Regions from separate parts of the Arthrobacter sp. NPDC080073 genome, predicted to be linked through region 3. Evidence: riboswitches for the same ligand, from Rfam matches in the RefSeq annotation. Region 3 holds a riboswitch; each other region holds the start of a gene.
What was found. Region 3 has a riboswitch for glycine ahead of lipA (lipoyl synthase). Riboswitches for the same ligand answer to the same signal wherever they lie in the genome.

Region 1: linked by a shared signal. The riboswitch ahead of gcvP (aminomethyl-transferring glycine dehydrogenase) and the one ahead of lipA (lipoyl synthase) in region 3 are both predicted to bind glycine.
Region 2: linked by a shared signal. The riboswitch ahead of gcvP (aminomethyl-transferring glycine dehydrogenase) and the one ahead of lipA (lipoyl synthase) in region 3 are both predicted to bind glycine.

The regions. Positions count from the first base shown of each region.
Region 1 is NZ_JBFBKR010000006.1:187,906-195,065, reverse strand. It holds gene speB (agmatinase) at 1-298, opposite strand, end outside; gene AB0O52_RS09900 (PucR family transcriptional regulator ligand-binding domain-containing protein) at 516-2,009, shown strand; glycine riboswitch at 2,108-2,208, shown strand; gene gcvP (aminomethyl-transferring glycine dehydrogenase) at 2,371-5,274, shown strand; gene gcvT (glycine cleavage system aminomethyltransferase GcvT) at 5,286-6,407, shown strand; gene gcvH (glycine cleavage system protein GcvH) at 6,470-6,853, shown strand; gene glyA (serine hydroxymethyltransferase) at 6,850-7,160, shown strand, end outside.
Region 2 is NZ_JBFBKR010000014.1:92,528-99,687, reverse strand. It holds gene AB0O52_RS16190 (hypothetical protein) at 1-547, shown strand, start outside; gene AB0O52_RS16185 (carbon storage regulator) at 552-800, shown strand; gene AB0O52_RS16180 (hypothetical protein) at 1,146-1,715, opposite strand; gene AB0O52_RS16175 (sigma-70 family RNA polymerase sigma factor) at 1,939-2,757, shown strand; gene AB0O52_RS16170 (MFS transporter) at 2,796-4,337, opposite strand; gene AB0O52_RS16165 (TetR/AcrR family transcriptional regulator) at 4,420-4,968, shown strand; glycine riboswitch at 5,157-5,254, shown strand; gene gcvP (aminomethyl-transferring glycine dehydrogenase) at 5,416-7,160, shown strand, end outside.
Region 3 is NZ_JBFBKR010000013.1:104,900-112,059, forward strand. It holds gene AB0O52_RS15525 (hypothetical protein) at 65-925, shown strand; gene AB0O52_RS15530 (hypothetical protein) at 1,072-1,635, opposite strand; gene AB0O52_RS15535 (sigma-70 family RNA polymerase sigma factor) at 1,790-2,290, shown strand; gene AB0O52_RS15540 (zf-HC2 domain-containing protein) at 2,287-2,994, shown strand; gene AB0O52_RS15545 (methylenetetrahydrofolate reductase) at 3,029-3,841, opposite strand; gene lipA (lipoyl synthase) at 3,858-4,883, opposite strand; glycine riboswitch at 5,038-5,136, opposite strand; gene AB0O52_RS15555 (hypothetical protein) at 5,554-5,760, opposite strand; gene trmB (tRNA (guanosine(46)-N7)-methyltransferase TrmB) at 6,564-7,160, opposite strand, start outside.

The DNA.
Region 1 (7,160 bases), on a different contig from region 3:
TGTCGTAGGGGGTGCAGGCGATGTCGCCGGCGTCCACAACCTGGACTTCGTTGACGGGCTCAACGTCCAATTCCGGGTGGTACCCCGGACGCAGAAGGCGGGAGGCTTCGCGGACCGCGGCAGGGCCGAAACGGGCGCCGGGCCGGAAGGACGTTCCGCCGTCGAACGGTACACCGACGATCGCAATGTCGTAGTCCGGAACGCGGTCGATTTGGGGGAGCCTGGCGAAAGTGCCGAGGCCCGCGTACCGGGGAACTTTTGTTGCGTCGACGGGGCCGATGGGCTGATGCGTTGTCATGCCGGGATCCTTCGGTAGCTTTGCTGCCGGGCGGCGATGCTGGCAGCGGTGTTGGGAGGCGGGATGCTCGCCCTTGAGGGGAAGTAGGTAATCCAAGTCTTAGTGACGTGCATCACGGCGTATAGCGGTAGATTGACTACAAATGGCCGAGGCTCTTATACAAATGTCTAAGTACCGTGAAATCGGCCGGAAACCAACGATCTGGGAGCGCATTTCCATGGCGATTACTGTGGCTGAGCTCGTGGCGGAACCGCAGCTTGGACTCACGTTCCTGGCCGGGGCGGCAGGTGGGGACAACCGGATCACCTGGGCACACACTTCCGACCTGCCGAGGCTGTGGGAATGGGTCACTGGCGGCGAACTGATGATGACCAATGGCCTGTCCATCCCGGCCGACCCCCAAGGCCAAGTAGCGCTCGCCGAAGCGCTCGTCGATGCAGGTGCCAGTGCCCTTGCCATCGGGGAAAAGATGCATGCTCCGGAGCTGCTGCCGGAGTTCCTGGCGGCCTGCGAGCAGTTGCCGCTTCCGCTGATTAGCATTCCGTATCCATTGCCCTTCATTGCTATCGCGCGAACCGTGGCTGAAGCTTCCCTTTTGGAGGAATCTCGACGCCTGCGTCAGACCGCACGGGTGTATGACTTGCTTCGTACGGCGGGAACAATTGAGGACCACTGGCAAGGCCTTCTCCAAGGACTCGCGGCGGAGCTCAATGCGGAGCTTTTCGTCGTGGACCGGCGATGCCTCCATCCCTGGCATCCGGATGGTGAGCCGCTGCCGGACTTCCTGCAAGCGGAATTGGCCCCCTTCACGGGGCATATACCCATGGGCGGAAAGAAATTCCAATGGCATCGGCTGCGGGACCGGCACGTGTTGATGATGGACATCCCTACCCACGCCGATGCGGTGCTTGTGGTGCTGCCGAAAAGCGATCCGCACCCTGACGCCGTCGTGCTTCTGCATGCGGCGACGGTGCTCGGGCTGGAACTCTCCCGAACGGCCCTGTCCCTGGAAGGGCGGCACCGCCTAGCGGGCGAATTCCTCCTGCAGGCGTTCGATGGACGCCTCGGGATCGCGGAGCTGGAGATCAGGCTCAGCGATTTTGAGATTTCCGCGCAGAATTTCGTGGTGGTTTCGATAGGGGCCGACGACGGCGAGCGGCTGGCGAACATTCACGCGGAACTGTGGCGCCACGGACTCCAGGCCGCTTGCCTGCGGCGTCTCAATACCCTTCATGTGGCGGTAACCGCGGCGGTGACCGATGACGTTTTGATCCACTGCGCGGGGCCCGGGGTCCGGATTGGCATCAGCTCGCCGACGTCTGCCGGGGGCGTCCAACGCGCACTCCAGGAATCGCTGTGGGCGCTCGGTTCAGCGAAAGGCAATGCCGTAAGCCTGACCCGTTACGCCGAGGGGCCTTCGTGGCTGGGGCTCACGAGTTTCGAGGAGGGAACGGCGTTGGTTCAGCGGCTGCTCGGCCCGATCTTCACGTATGAACAGAGCCAGGAAGGCGATCTCATCGTGACTTTGAAGACCTACTTGGACACTCAGAGGTCGTGGCAAAAGACTGCCGCGGCGCTCTTTGCCCATCGCCAAACCATCATCTACCGCATCCGGAAAATCAGCGAGTTGACGGGGCTCGACATGACTGAAACGTCCACGTTGGCCCAGCTTTGGTTTGCGCTCCAGATTCATGCGGCCATGCACAAGTAAACCCGCCGCCAATAGCAATGTCCGCAAGCAGATGTTGCCCCGCCACTGACGTTGTGTGTATGGTGTGAGCCGAATCACCCAAATCTGAATATGCCTTTCGAACCGTGGCGGGAGAGTCCTCCCAGTCATCAACCGGGCAGGCGCCGTAGGAGCAAATCCTCCCCAGGAATCTCTCAGGCCCCCGTACCGCCGCGGCGAGGCAACTCTGGAAAGCAGCCAGGCTTCGGCCCGGCTCACCGACGGTGCAAGCGGAACACAACGCGACAATGCGTTCTGCGGAATCTCTCAGGTCCGATACAGAGCGGGGAGGAACCCAAACCGAAGCCGTGTCACTGTGGCCGGCCCTACCTTGGAGTTCCTTTTGACTATTCAATCAACCCCCACCGCTTTCGTGGACCGTCATATCGGCGCCCGCCGCCAGGCCGACATTGACATCATGCTCAAGTCTGTCGGTTACGACAGTGTCGATTCGCTCGTGGACACCGCGGTTCCCAATGACATCCGCCAGGACGTCGCACTGAGGCTGTCCAAGCACGGCACCGACGCCCTCAGCGAGGTCGAGGTCCTGGCTGAGCTGCGCAGGCTGGCGGCCAAGAACAAGACGGCCGTGCAGATGATCGGCCAGGGCTACTACGACACGGTGACTCCGCCGGTGATCCGCCGCAACATCCTCGAATCCCCGGCCTGGTACACCGCCTACACCCCGTACCAGCCGGAAATCTCCCAGGGCCGGCTCGAGGCACTGCTGAACTTCCAGACCATGGTCCAGGACCTCGTGGGCCTGCCCATCGCCAACGCCTCCCTGCTGGACGAAGCCACCGCCGTCGCCGAAGCCGTCCTGATGATGCGCCGGGCCAACAAGAACAAGTCCGCCCATGACGGCAAGACCGTCCTGGACGCCGACTGCCTCCCGCAGACCATCGCGATCGTGAAGGGCCGTGCCGAGGCGCTGGGCTTCGAGGTGGAGATCGCGGACCTGTCCCGGGGCCTGCCCGACGGCGAGATCAACGGCATCGTGCTGCAGCAGCCTGGCGTTTCCGGCCGGGTGTTCGACCACTCGGGCGTGATCGCCGCCGCGAAGGAACGCGGCGCCCTCGTCACCGTTGCCGCTGACCTCCTCGCCCTGACCCTGATCACGCCTCCGGGGGAGCAGGGTGCCGACATCGCCGTCGGCTCCACCCAGCGTTTCGGGGTGCCGCTGTTCTTCGGCGGCCCGCACGCGGCGTACATGGCGGTGCAGAAGGGCCTGGAGCGGTCGATGCCGGGCCGTTTGGTGGGCGTTTCCAAGGACGACGCCGGCACTCCCGCCTACCGCCTGGCGCTGCAGACCCGCGAGCAGCACATTCGCCGCGAGAAGGCGACGTCCAATATCTGCACCGCGCAGGCCCTGTTGGCGATCGTGTCCTCGATGTACGCCGTCTACCACGGCCCTGATGGCCTGAAGGCGATCGCCGAGACCGCGCACAACCACGCCCGGACCCTGGCTGCGTCCTTGAAGGCCGCGGGCCTTGAGGTCCTGCACGGCAGCTTCTTCGACACCGTCACCGTCCGGGTCCCCGGGAAAGCTAAACAAGTCATTGCAGCAGCTGCCGCAAAGCGCATAAATCTCCAGCTTATCACGGGCGATCTTGTCGGCGTCTCAGCAGACGAAAAGACCACAGAAAAGACCATCGCCGCAGTCATGGACGCATTTTCCATCGTGGCTGCTTACGGGGCTGGCCTCACGTACGACACGGAGGGCTTCGCCCTGGAGGCCGCCGTCGAGCGAACGTCGGACTACCTGCAGCACCCGGTGTTCAACACGCACCGTTCCGAGACCCAGCTGCTGCGCTACATCCGCAGGCTCTCGGACCGGGACCTGGCGCTGGACCGCACCATGATCCCGCTGGGATCGTGCACGATGAAGCTGAACGCGACCGCCGAGATGGAAGCGATCTCCTGGCCGGAATTCGCCTCGATCCACCCCTTCGCCCCGGATTCCCAGACCGAGGGCTGGCGTGAGCTGATCACGGACCTGGAATCCCAGCTGAGCGAGATCACGGGCTATGACCAGGTTTCCATCCAGCCCAACGCCGGTTCCCAGGGCGAACTCGCGGGCCTGCTGGCGATCCGCGGCTACCACCACTCCCGCGGTGAGGCCCAGCGCAACGTCTGCCTCATCCCGGCTTCGGCCCACGGCACCAACGCCGCCTCGGCCGTGTTGGCCGGCATGAAGGTGGTGGTGGTGGCCACCGCGGCCGACGGCACCATCGACCACACGGACCTGCAGGCCAAGATCGAGGCCAACAAGGACGTGCTTTCGGCCATCATGATCACCTACCCGTCCACGCACGGCGTGTACGACGCGGACGTGCGCGAAATCTGCGACTCCGTGCATGCAGCCGGTGGCCAGGTGTACGTTGATGGCGCCAACCTGAACGCCCTGGTCGGCCTGGCCCAGCCGGGCAAGTTCGGCGGCGACGTGTCCCACCTGAACCTCCACAAAACCTTCTGCATTCCGCACGGCGGCGGCGGACCGGGCGTGGGCCCGGTCGCGGCCAAGGCGCACCTGGCACCGTTTATGCCAGGCGACGCTAACACGGCAGCACACGAAGACGGACATGGCGTTGCGATTTCCGCCTCCCGCTACGGCTCCGCGGGTGTGTTGCCGATTTCCTGGGCGTACGTGAAGCTCATGGGCGGCGAAGGCCTGACCGAGGCCACGAAGTCCGCGCTGCTGGCCGCGAACTACATCGCCTCGCGCCTGAACGAGTACTTCCCGGTGCTCTACACCGGCGAAGGCGGGCTCGTGGCCCATGAGTGCATCCTGGACCTGCGCGAACTGACCGCCAAGACCGGCGTCACCGCGGAGGATGTGGCCAAGCGCCTGATCGATTACGGTTTCCATGCCCCCACCCTGGCGTTTCCGGTCGCGGGGACTCTGATGGTGGAGCCCACCGAGTCCGAGGACCTTGGCGAGATCGACCGGTTCATCGAAGCCATGATCACCATCCGCAAGGAAATCGACCAGGTCGCCCACGGGGACTTCACGGTGGAGAACAGCCCGCTGCGCCACGCACCGCACACCGCGGCCGCCGTCGTCTCCTCGGACTGGAACCGTGAGTACTCCCGCGAGCAGGCCGTCTTCCCGGTCCACCACCTCAAGCAGGACAAGTACTTCCCGCCCGTGGGCCGCATCGACGGTGCCGCAGGCGACCGCAACCTGGTCTGCTCCTGCCCACCCCTCGAAGAGTTCGAGGAATCCACAGAACCCTTCGAAAGCTAAGGACTGACGCAATGACTGAGAACTACACGGCTCTCTATGAGCAGCACAAGAAACTCGGCGCTTCCTTCACCGATTTCGGTGGCTGGCAGATGCCCCTGAAGTACTCCTCCGAACTGGCCGAGCACCACGCCGTCCGCCGGTCCGCGGGCCTGTTCGACCTTTCCCACATGGGCGAAGTCTGGGTCACCGGCCCGGAAGCCGCGGCCTTCCTGGACTACGCCCTGGTCGGCAAAATCTCCGCCATGTCGGTTGGCAAGGCCAAGTACTCGCTGATCTGCCAGGAAGACGGCGGCATCATCGACGACCTCATCACCTACCGCCGCGGCGACGCCACGTTCCTCGTGGTCCCGAACGCGGGCAACGCCAAGGTCGTGGTCGCCGCCTTGGCCGAACGGGCCGCCGGATTCGATGTCACGGTGAAGGATGTCTCCGCCGAGACGTCCCTGATCGCCGTCCAAGGACCGAAGGCAGAAGCCATCCTGCTGGCCCTGGTTCCGGCCGAGCAGCACCCGCTGGTCAAGGAGCTGAAGTATTACGCCGCGGTCGAGGCGGAAATTAACGGTCAGGACCTGCTGGTGGCCCGCACCGGGTACACGGGCGAGGACGGCTTCGAAGTCTACATCCCCAACGAAGACGCTGCCGGACTCTGGGACGCGCTACTGGAACTCGGCGCCGGACACGGGCTCATCCCCGCCGGCCTGGCCTCCCGCGACTCCCTCCGCCTGGAGGCGGGCATGCCCCTCTACGGCAACGAACTCTCCCGCTACGTCAATGCCTACGCTGCCGGCCTGGGCCCCGTGGTCTCGCTCGCCAAGGAAAGCGACTTCGTAGGCAAGGAGGCGCTGACGGCGATCAAGGCTGCCGGCGTCGGAATGTCCATCGGCCAAAAACTCGTGGGCCTCAAGGGCCTCGGCCGCCGAGCCGCCCGCGCCCACTATTCGGTGCTCAAGAACGGGACGCTCATCGGCGAAGTCACCTCCGGCCAGCCCAGCCCCACCCTCGGCTACCCCGTCGCTTTGGCGTACGTCGACGTCGAACACGCCGAACCCGGCACGGTCCTGGACGTCGACCTGCGCGGAAAGCCGGAGGCCTTCGAAGTCGTCGCACTGCCCTTCTACAAGCGCGCCAAGTAGCCCACCTGGAAATCCCCAACCGAACAACAAGTTTTGTGAACCAGAAGAGAGAAGGAAATGAGATGAGCAAAGTAGCTGCCGAGTTGAAGTATTCGGCTGAGCACGAGTGGGTTGCCGCTGATGGGGCTGGGCCTGTGGGGATTGGGATCTCCGCGGTTGCCGCTGACGCCCTGGGCGACATCGTGTACGTTGACTTGCCCGAGGTCGGTTCCGCTGTGACCGCGGGGCAGACCTGCGGCGAGGTGGAGTCCACGAAGTCCGTGTCGGACCTGTACTCCCCGGTGACGGGCGAGGTCACGGAAGTGAACTCCGCCGTCGTGGAGGATCCTGCGCTGATCAACAACGATCCGTACGGTGCGGGGTGGCTCTTCAAGGTCGCCGCCGAGTCCGACGGTCCGCTGCTTTCCGCTGAGGAATACGCTTCCAAGAACGGCGGCGAGCTGTGAGCGCCGCAACCGGGGCCGCGGGCACCGGAACCACAGCGTTCGAGCAGGTTGTGTCGCCGAGCCTGGACACGGTGTTGTCCGGGCTGGATCCGGAGATCGCGGCGAAGATCGACGACGAGTTGAACCGTCAGCGGTCGGGCCTGGAAATGATCGCCTCGGAGAACCACACCGCCGTGGCCGTGATGCAGGCGCAGGGTTCGGTGCTGACGAACAAGTATGCCGAGGGCTATCCGGGCAAGCGCTACTACGGTGGCTGCGAGCACGTGGACGTCATCGAGCAGCTCGCGATCGACCGGGTGAAGGCCCT
Region 2 (7,160 bases), on a different contig from region 3:
GGCCCCCGCCGTCGGGCACGCCGTTCCTGTGCCCGTACCTGCGCCACTTGCCGGCAGCGGCAACCTGGTCATCCTGCTTGGCCTCGGCGACGACGCTCTGGGACCAGCGCTGGAAATGTCCATCGCCGAAGGCGGTTCCGACGTCCGGACGGCCGGAGCGTTGACCGCTTTCGGCCACCTTCACGTGGCGGGGCGCCAGGGCGCGACGGCGGCTCGCGCCCAAGCGGTGCTCACCGGACAAACCGTGCTGGTGGCCTACGGACTCGGCAGGCAAGGCGAAGCCGTGAAGCACGCGGCGGACATCGCAGCCCTCGCCGCAGACCAGTTGTGGCTGGTTGTTGACGCCGGGCGGAAAGCGGAAGACACGGCAGCCTGGGTCCGGGCGCTTTCTGCCGGTCTCGCCGCCGAACGTGTCCGTGTCGACGCCCTCGCTGTTTTCGGAGCGTCGGAGACCGGAACTCCCGAGACTGTCAACGGCCTCGGTTTTCCCATCGGGTGGGTGGACGGCAAGCCCGCCCGCGTTCCAGTGCTCGGAAAGGTAGATTGAGAGCATGCTGGTACTGACACGCAAGCCGGGCGAACAGATCATGATTGGTGAGGACATCGTCATCACCGTCATGGAAGGCCGCGGCGACGGCGTGCGGATCGGGATCGAGGCGCCCCGCGGGGTGTCCATCCAGCGTCGCGAAGTGGTCGAGGCGATCGCGGCGGCCAACCTCGCTGCTGCCCAGGCCGGCCCCGAAGCCGAGGAACTCGTTGCCGGGCTGCGTCCGCCTGCCCGGAAGCCGAAGGTCGATTAGGCGCCTCAGGTGGCGAATCTTGGCTCAGACACCCAAGTTGTCTACAAGAATGCGATCTGACTGATGGCGATGAAGATTCAGACGATTGACGAGCGGGACATGAACCTGATCTGTGTCGATCCGTCTTTCCGAGTGATAGACGTCTGGCTCGACCCGAGCAGTGGCGCTTGGGATAAGTCGCAGGCTTTCGATATTTCGTCTGGAAGCCTCTTGGAAGTACTTGAGTGGGCGAAATCGGACAGGCAATCGTGCAACTTTTCGGAGGTTTACGCCTACGATGCAAACCCGAACTCGGGACAGCCAAGTTTTATTCTCTTGCACACTGTCGTCCATCGGTAGCCCTCGCTACTCCAAGCCCAGGAACTCCTTGAGGAGCGGCAGCGAGCAATCCCGAGTCACGGCCAGGGCCCGCTCGATATTGGCGTTTTCCGCGAGGAGCATCACGTCATCCACCGTGTCGGCCTGCGCCGCCACTCCAGGTAACACTGGGTCCATGATGTCGCCGGGCAGCACAGGGCCAAGCGGCGGGTCCCCGGCTCCGCGTGGCCCCGTCAGGAGAGCCTCCACGTTGGCGGCCGCGGTTGTTTCCACTTGCTTGAGCAACACGACCAGCTCACGGTGGTGTTCGTGCAGCAGTTCCGGCCAGATCCCGGGCGGGGCCGCTGAAGCGATCATCGGCAGCGTGGCGTTGGCCGACAGGCTCCATTCGATGGCCAGGGCAGACGACTCGATATTCCGGGCAAGGGTGTCGAACCGAAGGTGTTCCAGGACCTTTTCCACGTCGGCGGCAGTGAATTTCAATCTAGGCCAGTTGCCTGCCCGAACGTGCAGCAACTGTGTTTCGAGCCGGTACAACAGCAGGTCCAGCTGTCTCCGCTCCCGCCACAGCATCGCCGATAGCTCGTCCGCCCCCACGGTTCCCCACTCCCTGGTTTGGCCTGCGGAACATGATTCCGAGGCCTCTTTTCTATCTTTTTCATGAGCGTACACGCATTGTTATTTTCCAGATGATATGTTCACTGAATACATGTCTGTTCCATGTAATCTTCGGCACGTTGCACCGTCTCGGCAGCTCGCCCATGAAGTCCCTGGAATCAGGCTTGGCAACTCAATAAACAGGTCTCATGGGGGGACTAATTTGAATCGCGAAGAACGCAACGAGTTGGTGGTGCAGCACTTGCCGCTCGTTGGCTACTTGGTGTCGGAGCTCTGCGCGAGAGCTTCTCATTTGTCGCGCGACGATTTCGCATCGGTAGGGTCCGTAGCGTTGATAACGTCTGCCGATTCCTTCGATCCGAACCTCGGAGTCCCCTTCGGCGCATTTGCGCGCCGCCGCATCGTCGGAGCCTTTGCGGACGAGATGCGGGCCAGCGACTGGGCCACGCGGTCTGCGCGCAAACGCATCAAGGAAACCATGTCGGTCCAGGAAACGCTGTCCGGCGTCCTTGGCCGCACGCCTTCGGTCGCCGAAACCGCGTCAGCCCTGGGTGTCGAACGCAGCGTGGTGGAAGCCGCCCTGGCCGACGCCGCACGCACCCTGTCGCCGCTGGACGACGTCGTCGTGGACACAGTCGCCGCGGACACGATCTCCCCGGAGCACTCAGTCCTGGCCGATGAGCGCCTCAAGTACCTTCGCGCCGCCGTCGCCGCCCTGCCGGAAAAGATGCGTTACGTCGTCGAGGAGATCTACTTCGGGGGGCGGACCGTCAAGGAACTGGCCGAGGAACTCGGTTCCACGCACGCGGCGGTCTCCCAACAGCGCGCCGAGGGCATCCGCCTCATGCGCGATGGACTTTCCGCGCATTACGCGGACGATCCCGAGCAATCCTTCGAGCCCCAATCGCGCATTACTGCCCGACGCCGGCACGACTACCTCTCGACGCTCGCCACCGCTACCTTGGGCGGAATTACCCGTAGTTTCAGTACGCCTGATGCTGCCTTGAACCGGGCCGTCTAGACTTCACGAGTCCTCGAAGCCCGCAAGGCAGCCTTGGCCTACTTTGCGGTCGGCACGCGGCGGAGCACGACGGCGGCAAGGACTGCCGCTCCCGCCATCAGTACCAGCCCGATCGCTGCCGTGATGTGGACGCCCGATTCAAAGGCGGCACGCGCGGCGGTGGCCAGGGCGTCGCCCAATGGTTGGGGCAGCGCGGCCGCGACGTCCATGGCTCCGGCGAGCGTCTCCCGCGAGCGTTCGGCTGCGTGGCCGGACAATTCGCCCGGAAGCAGCAAGTGGTGTTGGTAGGACGCTGTCAGGATGGAGCCAAGCACGGCCGTGCCCAGCAATGATCCGAGTTCGTAACCCGTTTCGGAGATCGCCGACGCCGCACCCGCCTTGTCGGCGGGGACCGCGCCAAGGATCATGTCGTTGGAGATGGTCTCCGCCGAACCGACCCCTATGGCCAGCAGCAGGAGTGCCGTCAAAAGGTACCCGGGCCCCTGGCTGTGGTTGCCGAGCGCGGCCACGAGATATCCAACGGCGCTCAATGCCAGCCCCGCTGCTACCACCAGGCCCGGGCGGATCCGCTTGACGAGTGGAACAACCACCAGGCCCGCCACGATGGTGGCCAGCAGTGCCGGAACCATCGCGATACCCGCCTGCATGGGGGATTGGCCTTCCACGAGCTGCAAGTGCTGCGCGAAGAAGTAGATGAAGCCCGTCATGGAGAACAGGGACAAGACGTTGGCCGTGATGGCAGTGCTGAAGACCTTGTTCCGGAAAAGCCGTACATCCAACATCGGCGACGCCAACGTGCGCTGCCTGCGGACGAAGACGATTCCCATGACCAGGCCGAATGCCATGAAGGCCGCGGGACCAGGGCCAAAACCGTGCACGGCTGCCTCTTTGATGCCATAAACCACGGGGGCCATCGTCAGGATGGACAGCACGACGCTGGGAACGTCGGGCTTGCCCGGGTTGCGATCCTTGGATTCGGGGATGAGGAACGGGCCGAAGGCGAGCAGGGGCAGCAACAGTGGCACTGCAACCAGGAACACGGCTCCCCACCAGAAGTGCTCCACGAGCCAGCCACCGAAGATCGGTCCGAGCGCGGCGCCGCCGGAGAATCCGGCGGCCCACACGGCGACGGCGAGCCGGCGGCGGTTCGGGTCCGGGAAGATGTTGCGGATCAAGGACAGCGTGGACGGCATGAGCATGGCTCCGAAGATGCCCATGCCGGCACGTCCGGCGATGAGCCATTCAGCCGACGGCGCGAAGGCGGTGGCCGCGGAAACGGCTGCGAACCCCGTGCTGCCGATTAACAGCAAGCGGCGGCGGCCGATCCTGTCTCCCAGGTTTCCCATGGACACCAACAGCGCGGCGAGGACAAGCGCATACGCATCAACGACCCAAAGGAGCTGCACGCCCCCGACGTCGAGCGAACGCGCGATCTGCGGCAGGGCAAATGTCAGCGCCGTATTGTCCACAGCCACCAGCAGCACGGGGAACATCAGGAGTGCCAGGGCAGCCCAATCTCGCCACGGGGCGGATTGGATCGAAGGGGTGCGGGGGTGCTGGGTTGTGGACGGGCTGAACATGGACATAACTGTACCGTCTGGACGGTATAGTTTCAATCCGACTCATAAAATTGCCACATCGAACTAAGGGATGATGGACACCATGCCGCGAAAACCTATTGCCCGGGACGCTGTCCTGGATGCCTTTGAAGCCCTGCTGATCGAGGTGGGGGAGCGGGCTGCCACCCTGGACGCCGTCGCCAAGCGCGCAGGTGTCTCCAAGGGCGGCTTGCTCTACCATTTCCCGAACAAGGAAGCCATGATCAGTTCCTTGCTCGAACGCATGGACGGGCTGGCCGCACTGGACATCGAGGCAATGAAGACAGCCCCCGAAGGCGCGGCCGCGTTCTTTATCAAGTCGTCCCTGTGGGCGGATACTCCCTTGGACCGGGTGTTTGTAGCGGCCACGCGCCTCGCGGAAGTAGCCCATGAAGAAACGCGCAGGCGTTTCGCCGGGATCCAGCAACAATGGCTCGACGTGCTCGCCGAGGAAGTGGGGCCCGAAATGGCCAAAGCGGTCCGGTACATGGGCGACGGCCTTTACTTCAATGCGATGCTTGAAGGCGGCGCCGGTGATACGCAAGCCAAGGCCAGCGCGAGGAGCGCCGACGTCGGAGCGCTGCTGGCCGCCGTCGAGCGCCTCCGTAACTGACCGGCAGCCCAACTGACTCGCAGTAGATGTCGTTTTGAGGCTCCAAAACGACAATAAGTGCGAGTCAGTTGGGAAAGTCGGGCAGCTCGCTGACCATATTTGCGGACGCGGGCAGTCCATAGGACAATTGATAGTTGTGGCAGCCGTCACCGGCAACCACTGTAGATTCATATAACTGAATACGCCTTTGATCTGCGGCGGGAGAGTCCTGCAGGCATGTGATGCAGGCGCCGTAGGAGCAAATCCTCCCCAGGAATCTCTCAGGCCCCCGTACCGCCGCGGCAAGGCAACTCTGGAAAGCAGCACGCTGACGCGTGCTCACCGACGGTGCAAGCGAACCAGTGCCACAAGCACGGATTCGCGGAAACTCTCAGGTCCAATACAGAGCGGGGAGGAACCCGATTAGCTGTGGCGTACCCTGCGCCGCCTTATTAATGGAGTTCCTTCGTGACGGTTAGCTCAACCTCCACTACGTTCGTGGACCGGCATATCGGCGCCCGCCGCCAGGCCGATATTGACATCATGCTCAAGTCTGTCGGTTACGACAGTGTCGATTCGCTCGTGGACACCGCGGTTCCCAATGACATCCGCCAGGACGTCGCCTTGAGGCTGTCCAAGCACGGCACCGACGCCCTCAGCGAGGTCGAGGTCCTGGCGGAACTGCGCAAACTGGCGGCCAAGAACAAGACGGCCGTGCAGATGATCGGCCAGGGCTATTACGACACGGTGACTCCGCCGGTGATCCGTCGCAACATCCTCGAATCCCCGGCCTGGTACACGGCCTACACCCCATACCAGCCGGAAATCTCCCAGGGCCGGCTCGAGGCGCTGCTGAACTTCCAGACCATGGTCCAGGACCTCGTGGGCCTGCCGATCGCCAACGCTTCCCTGCTGGACGAAGCCACGGCCGTGGCCGAAGCGGTCCTGATGATGCGCCGGGCGAACAAGAACAAGTCCGCCCATGACGGCAAGACCGTCCTGGATGCCGACTGCCTGCCGCAGACCATCGCGATCGTGAAGGGCCGTGCCGAGGCGCTGGGCTTCGAGGTGGAGATCGCGGACCTGTCCCGGGGCCTGCCCGAGGGCGAGATCAACGGGATCGTGCTGCAGCAGCCGGGGGTTTCCGGCCGGGTGTTCGACCACTCCGGCGTGATCGCCGCCGCCAAGGAACGCGGCGCCCTCGTCACCGTCGCCGCGGACCTGCTGGCCCTGACCCTGATCACGCCTCCGGGCGAGCAGGGCGCCGACATCGCCGTCGGCTCCACCCAGCGTTTCGGGGTGCCGCTGTTCTTCGGCGGCCCGCACGCGGCGTACATGGCTGTCCAGAAGGGCCTGGAGCGGTCGATGCCGGGCCGTCTGGTGGGCGTTTCCAAGGACGACGCCGGCACCCCCGCCTACCGACTCGCGCTGCAGACCCGTGAGCAGCACATCCGCCGCGAGAAGGCGACGTCCAACATCTGCACCGCGCAGGCCCTGTTGGCCATCGTTTCCTCGATGTACGCCGTGTACCACGGCCCCGATGGCCTGAAGGCGATCGCCGAGACCGCCCACAACCACGCCCGGACCCTGGCCGCGTCCTTGAAGGCCGCGGGCCTTGAGGTCCTGCACGGCAGCTTCTTCGACACCGTCACCGTCCGGGTCCCGGGCAAGGCTGCCGGAATCGTCGCCGCCGCCGAGGCCAAGGGCATCAACCTGCGCGGCATCGACGCCGACACCGTAGGAATCTCCGTTGACGAGACAACAACTGAAGAAATCCTCGGCGACGTGGCCGCAGCGTTCGGCGCTTCGCTCGCAGACGGGGGCGAGGGCTTCGCCCTGGAGGCCGCCGTCGAGCGCTCTTCGGACTACCTGCAGCACCCCGTGTTCAACACCCACCGTTCCGAAACCCAGCTGCTGCGCTACATCCGCAAGCTCTCGGACCGGGACCTGGCGTTGGACCGCACCATGATCCCGCTGGGATCGTGCACGATGAAGCTGAACGCCACCGCCGAGATGGAAGCCATCTCCTGGCCGGAGTTCGCCTCGATCCACCCGTTCGCCCCGGATTCCCAGACCGAAGGCTGGCGCGAACTGATCGAAGATTTGGAAGCTGACCTGACCGAGATCACCGGTTACGACCAGGTCTCCATCCAGCCCAACGCCGGTTCCCAGGGCGAACTCGCGGGCCTGCTGGCCATACGCGGCTACCACCA
Region 3 (7,160 bases):
ACCGCCTCCGCGTACGTTGAAAGGGTCCGGAGCAGCACAAGCTTCCCAGCAGTGAGGAAATCCCATGACCAGCAATGAGACCACCTTTAGGAACGCAACAGTTCTGACGAAGGACAGCATCGAGGCCGACGACGCAGCCGTTGTGGACGCGAACGTCACCGTGGTCAACGAGATGTACGAGGAGCTCCTCAACCATGAGGAAATCGCTACCAACGCTCTGCGCAGCTACTTTGTGGACTTCTACCTGACACAGGCACTCGCGGGCGGTTTCGCCCAGTACGTGTTCACGGTCCCGGAACGCGAAGAGGTGGATGCGTTTGTCCGCGAAGGCCTCGAAGGAATGGGTGCCAAAGGCCACCTCGAGCTGTTCAACCGCACCGTCGCAGCGTTCGACGCGCTGTCCGAAGACGACGCCGAGGCCTACCTGGACGGTGACCTTGACGAGTCCGAAGAGGCACCGGAAGCCGTTGCTGAGCTCGAGGCCCTCGACGGCGAATTCGAATCCCTCCTGGAGACCGAAGACATCATCGAACTCAACGCAGCCTGGCTCCGCGGCCAGGACGGCGTGCTCTACCTGGACGAGGAGCAGCTCAAGGCACACATCGCCGAGCGCGTAGCCCGGATTCCCAACCTCGAAGAGCGCAAGGCCGAGGCAGCGGAAGCGGAACTCGAGAACGCCCCCGAATTCGAGCTCATCATCCGTGAACTGTGCGACGTTGCCGGCTACCAGCTGGAGAAGATCACCATGGGCGATCCCAACTACGAGCACGACGGCGAGACGATCCTCGCCTGGCACTTCACCACGGACCACGGCAACTACATCATGATCGAAGGGGACGACGAAGCCTTCATGATCCACCCGGAGACGAAGGAAATCATCGCCGCCGTCGAGTTCGAAGACGCTGACGAGTTCGAAGACGCCTAAAACGCCCGCTCACCTATAGGGCTTCCAAGGCGGACGCTCGCTCACCTATAGGGCTTCCAAGGCGGACGCTCGCTCAGATCTTCCGGCAGGCCCGGAGAGATCTGAGCGAGCGTTTGCCTTTTGGGCTGCAAAAGTGAGCGAGGGTTTCAGTAGCCCATGCTGCTCCCGCTTGGGGTGCTGGTGCTGCTCGGGGTGCTGCTGCTCGGGGTCACCATGGAGCCGGACGGGCTGACCAGGAACCAGACGCCACCCACGCCTTGGCCATAGGTGTCACTGGAGTCTTCGTCCTTGGAGAAGAAGTAGAGGGGCATGCCGTTGATGGTGATCTGCATCTTGCCGTCTGCTGTGGGGATGGTGCCTATGCTTCCGCTCACCCCGTCAACCGCCGGCCTGGTCGACGTCGTTGTCACGGCGGGCCAGTTGTTAGCGCAGCCGCCGGTGCAAGCGCTTTTTCCGGAATCCTTGACGTCCTTCGTGAAGATGTAGACGCTCTTGCCGTTCGCCGCAACCACTCGCTCGCCAACGCTCGACGTCGCCGTCTTCAGTTCCGCCGCGCCTGCAGGAGTGCTCGACGCCGCGGGGCTGGACGCCGTCGGACCGGGACTGGTGGCGCTCGAGGATGTGGAGGACGCGCCGGGGCTTCCTCCGCAGGCAGTGAGGGCGATGGCCAGAGCAAGAATGCCGAGCCCGGTGCCGAGTTGCTTCTTCATGGTTTGCTCCTTCGCTTGCACCGGCCGCGGACGTGCCGGAAGCTAACCCGTACGACGCCGCCGGGTGAAGAATGGTTCACAGGGCGTGAACCTTTTTAGTGGCGGGCACGTCGTATCGCACGAGAAGGGGAAGCCGAGCACCAAGGAGGCGCCGATGCCGCTCGACGAGGATGTGGTGGCCGCGATCTACCGCGACCACGGCGCAGCCCTGCGCCACTTCGTGCTGAGCTGCACGCCGGACGCGCACTTGGCCGAGGACGTGGTGCAGGAAACCATCCTTCGCGTGTGGCAGCACGCCCCGCAGATCACCGGCAGCCTGCGCAGCTATTTGTTCCGCACTGCCCGCAATGTCATCATCGACAACTACCGCAAGGCCCAGCGGCGCCCGGCAGAGGCTGCCGAACGCGACATGGCGGACCCGGAGGAGGCCACCGAGCGAGTGGACGAGCTCCTCAACCGGGTCCTTATGGAGGAGGCGCTCCTGCGGCTCAGCACTGAACACCGGGAGGTCCTGGTAGCCCTGCATTACGAACGTTTCACGGTTAACGAGGCCGCGCTGAGGCTTAACATCCCCAGCGGCACGGTGAAATCCCGGGCCTTCTACGCCGTCAGGGCGCTTCGCACGATTCTCGACGAAATGGGGGTGCAGCGGTGAACGAAACCGGACTTCACCAATTGCTGGGCGCCTACTTGCTCGGCGGCCTCGAGCCTGCCGAGGCCAAGGCTTTCGAAGCGCACTTGGCAAGCTGCGCTGATTGCCGGCTCGAGCTGGGCGAGCTGGAGAGCCTCCCTGCCCTCCTCGACGCCGTCCCCGTGCCCGACGCCGTCGCGCTCGCCGCCGGGCGCCCCGCCGTCGAGCCCTCCGCCGCAGTTCCGCCCGACGCCCGCTCACGTATGGGGGCTTTTTCAGAGACGCTACCGCAGCCGATTCTTGTGAAAATGGCGGCACGGCGGCGGAAATCCCGACGCCGGTGGACGGCCTTGGTGGGTGCCGTGGCCGCCGCTTGCCTGGGGTTGGGCATACTGGCGGGGCCGGTGTTGAACCAGCCGCCCAAACCTGACGCCAGCTACTCGCTGCAGACGGACAGCGGCCTGCAGCTCACTGTGGGGCTCGTCAGGAAGGCGTGGGGGACCGAGCTGCAACTGGAAGGCCGCAGCATGCCGGCGCAGGGCACGATGTACCTATGGGTCAAGGGCCGCGACGGCACGGAGGAAATGGCGTGCGGTTGGACGGCGACCTCCAGCGGCCACATCAAGGTCACGGGCGCGACGCCGGTCCAGCTCGCCGGGATTTCGGGCGTGGAACTGCGCGATGACGCCCAGAAGACGGTCGCGGTGATTTCAGTCCCGGGAAGCTAGGGGTTCCCAGGACCTAGGGGGTCAGCGTACGCGGCTAGGCGGATGCTGCTTCGCTGGGCTCGGGATCTGGCAGATCGCTTCCCCCCCAACTTGGCATGTCCAGTCGGTTGAAACTGTAGAGATGGATTCCGGAGATACCATCCGGGCGCGCCGTTAGTTCGGAAACCAGGCCTTCCGGTGAGTACTTGTCCACGCCCAGAAGCTTGCGCGCAAGGGTCCCTTTATTGCTGAGGAACTTCAAGGAGGTCCCGACGCCGATCTGGGTCGCCAGCGCCAGCAGTTTTGTCCTCGGAACGGCCCCGGGAACACCGGCCCACACCGGCAGGTCGACCCCTTCGCGGCGCAGGAGTGCTGCGTAATCGAGGACCTTCGGGGCGGAGAAACACATTTGCGTGACAACGTGCGTCGCCAGATGTTGTTTGGCCAACAGGGCATCCAGCAAGTCCAGCCCGCTCACGGAAGGATGCCCCTCGGGGTAACCGGCGATGCCCGCGGTGATGCTGCCGCCGGAGCACTCGGCGATGTCCGCCAAGAGGGGAAGGCTCGATCCATAGGGGCCGGCAGCTTGCGCGCCGTCTCCACCGATGGCGAAGACCTCCGTGATCCCGGCAGCCTCGCAGTCCCGGAGGATGCGGGAAAGCTGCGACCGGTGCTCCAGCCCGCGTGCCGAGAGGTGCGGAACCACGTTGTAGCCCAGAAGGCTGAGCTTGATGGAAGCCTCCATGGTCCGCGCGATCCCGTGATGGGGCAAGCAGGTAACGGTGAGCGTTGTGGAAAGCGGCACTGCGGCCTGGACTTTCTCGACGATTCCGTCTGAGGGAATGATTTCAATCCGGGTGGGGAACATGCTGGCTCCTTGCGGATCAGGCCGTCGCGTGGTGTGCGAGGAGGGTGCGGGCTTCCTGGCGGGTGGTGCCGGAGTCCTGGATGCCTTCGGCAATGTGCTCTAAGTGTGCGGGGATTTCGCGGCCTTTCTTGCGCATCGCGGTGGCCCAGAGGCGTCCGGCGCGGTAGGAGGAGCGGACCAGGGGGCCGGACATGACTCCGAGGAAGCCGATTTCCTCGGCTTCGGTGGCGAGCTCGACGAATTCCTGGGGTTTGACCCAGCGGTCCACGGGCAGGTGCCGTTCGGAGGGGCGCAGGTACTGGGTGATGGTGATCAGGTCACAGCCGGCGGCGTGCAGGTCGGCCAGTGCTTCGGAGATCTCTTCCCGGGTTTCGCCCATGCCCAGGATCAGGTTGGATTTGGTGACCATGCCGGCGGCCCGGCCCTGGGTGATGACGTCCAGGGAGCGGTCGTAGCGGAACGCGGGGCGGATGCGCTTGAAGATCCGGGGCACGGTTTCGACGTTGTGCGCGAAGACTTCCGGGTTCGAGTCGCAGATCGCTTTGATGTGTTCGGGTTTGCCGGAGAAGTCGGGGATGAGCAGTTCGACGCCGGTGCCGGGGTTCAGTTCGTGGATCTTGCGGACGGTTTCGGCGTAGAGCCAGACGCCTTCGTCTTCGAGGTCGTCGCGGGCGACGCCGGTGACGGTGGCGTAGCGCAGGGCCATGGCCTGGACGGAGCGGGCGACCTTGGTGGGTTCGAACCGGTCCACGGGGGAGGGTTTGCCGGTGTCGATCTGGCAGAAGTCGCAGCGGCGGGTGCATTCGGAGCCGCCGATGAGGAAGGTCGCTTCCTTGTCTTCCCAGCACTCGAAGATGTTCGGGCAGCCGGCTTCCTCGCAGACGGTGTGCAGGCCTTCCTTTTTCACGAGGTTCTTCAGGCCCACGAACTCCGGGCCCATCTGGACCTTGGCCTTGATCCACTCGGGCTTGCGTTCGACCGGGACGGCTTTGTTGCGCTGTTCAACGCGCAGCAGCTTACGGCCTTCGGGTGCCAGGGTCATGAGGAACTCCATAATTCAGGTGGCGCGGACGCACCACGTTGATTCGGTTCCTCCCCGCTCTGTATTGGACCTGAGAGTTTCCGCGTCTCCGCCTCGTGGCTGGACGCTTGCACCGTCGGTGAGTCCGGTTGCCCGGGCTGCTTTCCAGAGTTGCCTTGCCGCGGCGGTACATGGGCCTGAGAGATTCCTGGGGAGGATTTGCTCCTACGGCGCCTGCTGAAACGTACCGGCAGGGCTCTCCCGCCGCAGATCATAAGCACGTGCCGCCTTTCGGTGACACGTCTCACATGGTATCCGGTGCCTGTGCGGTGCGCAAAGGACGCCCCCGTTCCAGCCGAGGTTCCCACCACGCAGTGTCAAGGGTTTTGCTCTTGCCTGAGTGGTCGATATGCAAAATTGAGTGCTCGAAGACAAAAAATTGAGTGGTGTTTGGATTGGGGATTGAGTATTGGGGAACATCAAAAGATAAAAATTGTGAGTACCAGATTCTAGAACTCCACGATAAAGTCCTCCATCCGTTTAACAAAAAATGTTGCTTAATTTGCCTTTTCTGCCTAATTTGATTCTGAAGCATTTGCCTTACCGGTCGCCCCTCCCGATAACGCTCGTCGGAAGACAGGGTGAATCGAAAGTCAAGAACCTTAAGAATGTACGGCGCAGTTGCCGCCAGTTACTGGTCGCCGGGGCCGAAACTCACGTGCCCAGGTCCTCTGTTGAAGCGGTATCCGATCTCATAACGGGAGTAGATGACACCTCTGGCGTACTCATGCTTGATTTCCTCGGCGAACACTTCCGCCTCGTCTTGAGATGCGAAGACGCCAAGCACGGCATTAAATGGTTCCTCTTCATCGTGTTGGACGATCCACACCGCAGCCATGCTGACAGGGTACCTGAAAACTTGAGCGCCTTGACCTTTTTATAACGCCCGGTTGTCTAGTCGGAACGTTTTAAGCACAGAAAGCAATTAGCAAAGGGAGCCATGAAGAAAATATCCGTACTTGCCACGTCAGCCCTGTTACTGGCCTCGTTGTTCGCGGCAGGGCCGTCAACTGCCATTGAACAGTCGCCGAAGGCGCCAGACGCCCCCGCCGATGCTCCGGCATATGATCCAAAGGTCGCGGCGCCGAAACCTGGCGACCTGACTTGGGCCGAGGTAGCTACAGCCCAGCAGAGCTTGGGAACATTCACGGAAGAGACCCCCAAGAACCGAATCTCGAAGGAAGTCGCTGCTCCTACCAGCCTGTCGGCGATCGCCGGTGTTAGCGGCCAGCGTTGCACCATTGACACCGGAAACGTTTATAAACGGACATCAGGAAGCATCTATCCGTATGGAACTGTCGGGGGTCACCCAAAGACGACGTGCAATGTCTTCATGATCAGCATGTCCCAGACAACGAATCTGTATAAGACGGTTTGGTGGGGGCTTCAGCGAGTCGCAGGTCCGTTCAATAGCTTTAACCAGGGACAAGCATCCTTGATCCAGACATCTCCTGAGGTCGTTTGCGCGGACCTTCGTGAATCGACATTCAGGATGTTCGTCCGTAGTACTGGGACGTTCCCGACCGGGGCAGTGGGATCAGCCAGCGCCTGGGAAGGCGCCACCTTGAGGTGCGGGACCAAGTAGTAAGTTCAACGAGCTAAACAAGGTGGACGCCTTCGTTGCCCCACCAATATCTGCCCCTAGATCCTGCGGTAGCTGAGGTCGAAGATCATGCGCCCGGCCTCGTGGGCCTTGTTTTCGAAGCTGGTGCGGATGCGGCCATCGAAGCGCGGAGCCCACCCGCCCACGTGGTCCACTCCCTCGTTGGGGCCGGTGTGCTCCGTGCTGACAGGGGCGCGGCCTTCCTTGACAGGTGCCCCGCCAACCATGGATTCGACTCCGGATTCCCACACTTGGGTGAGGGGGCTGTCAGCGCCGGTCCGCTCGCCGCGGTGCACGTTCTCAAACTCGGTGGAGCCGGCGAGGACCTCGCGGACGTGGATGGCGTAGTTGGACCAGTCGGTGGCGATCCGCCACAGGCCACCCTTTTTGAGGGACCGCGCAGCGAGTTTGGCGAACGCGGGCTGGATGAGGCGGCGTTTGTGGTGCCGGGATTTGTGCCATGGGTCCGGGAAGAAGACCCAGAGCTCGCTCACCGAACCCGCGGGGAGCATGGTGGCCAGGACCTCCGGCGCGTTGGCCTCCACCACGCGCACGTTGCTGAGCCCGCGGCTGTTGATCTTGATCATCGTGTTGGCCAGGCCCGGGGTATAGACCTCCACGGCGAGGAAGTCCTT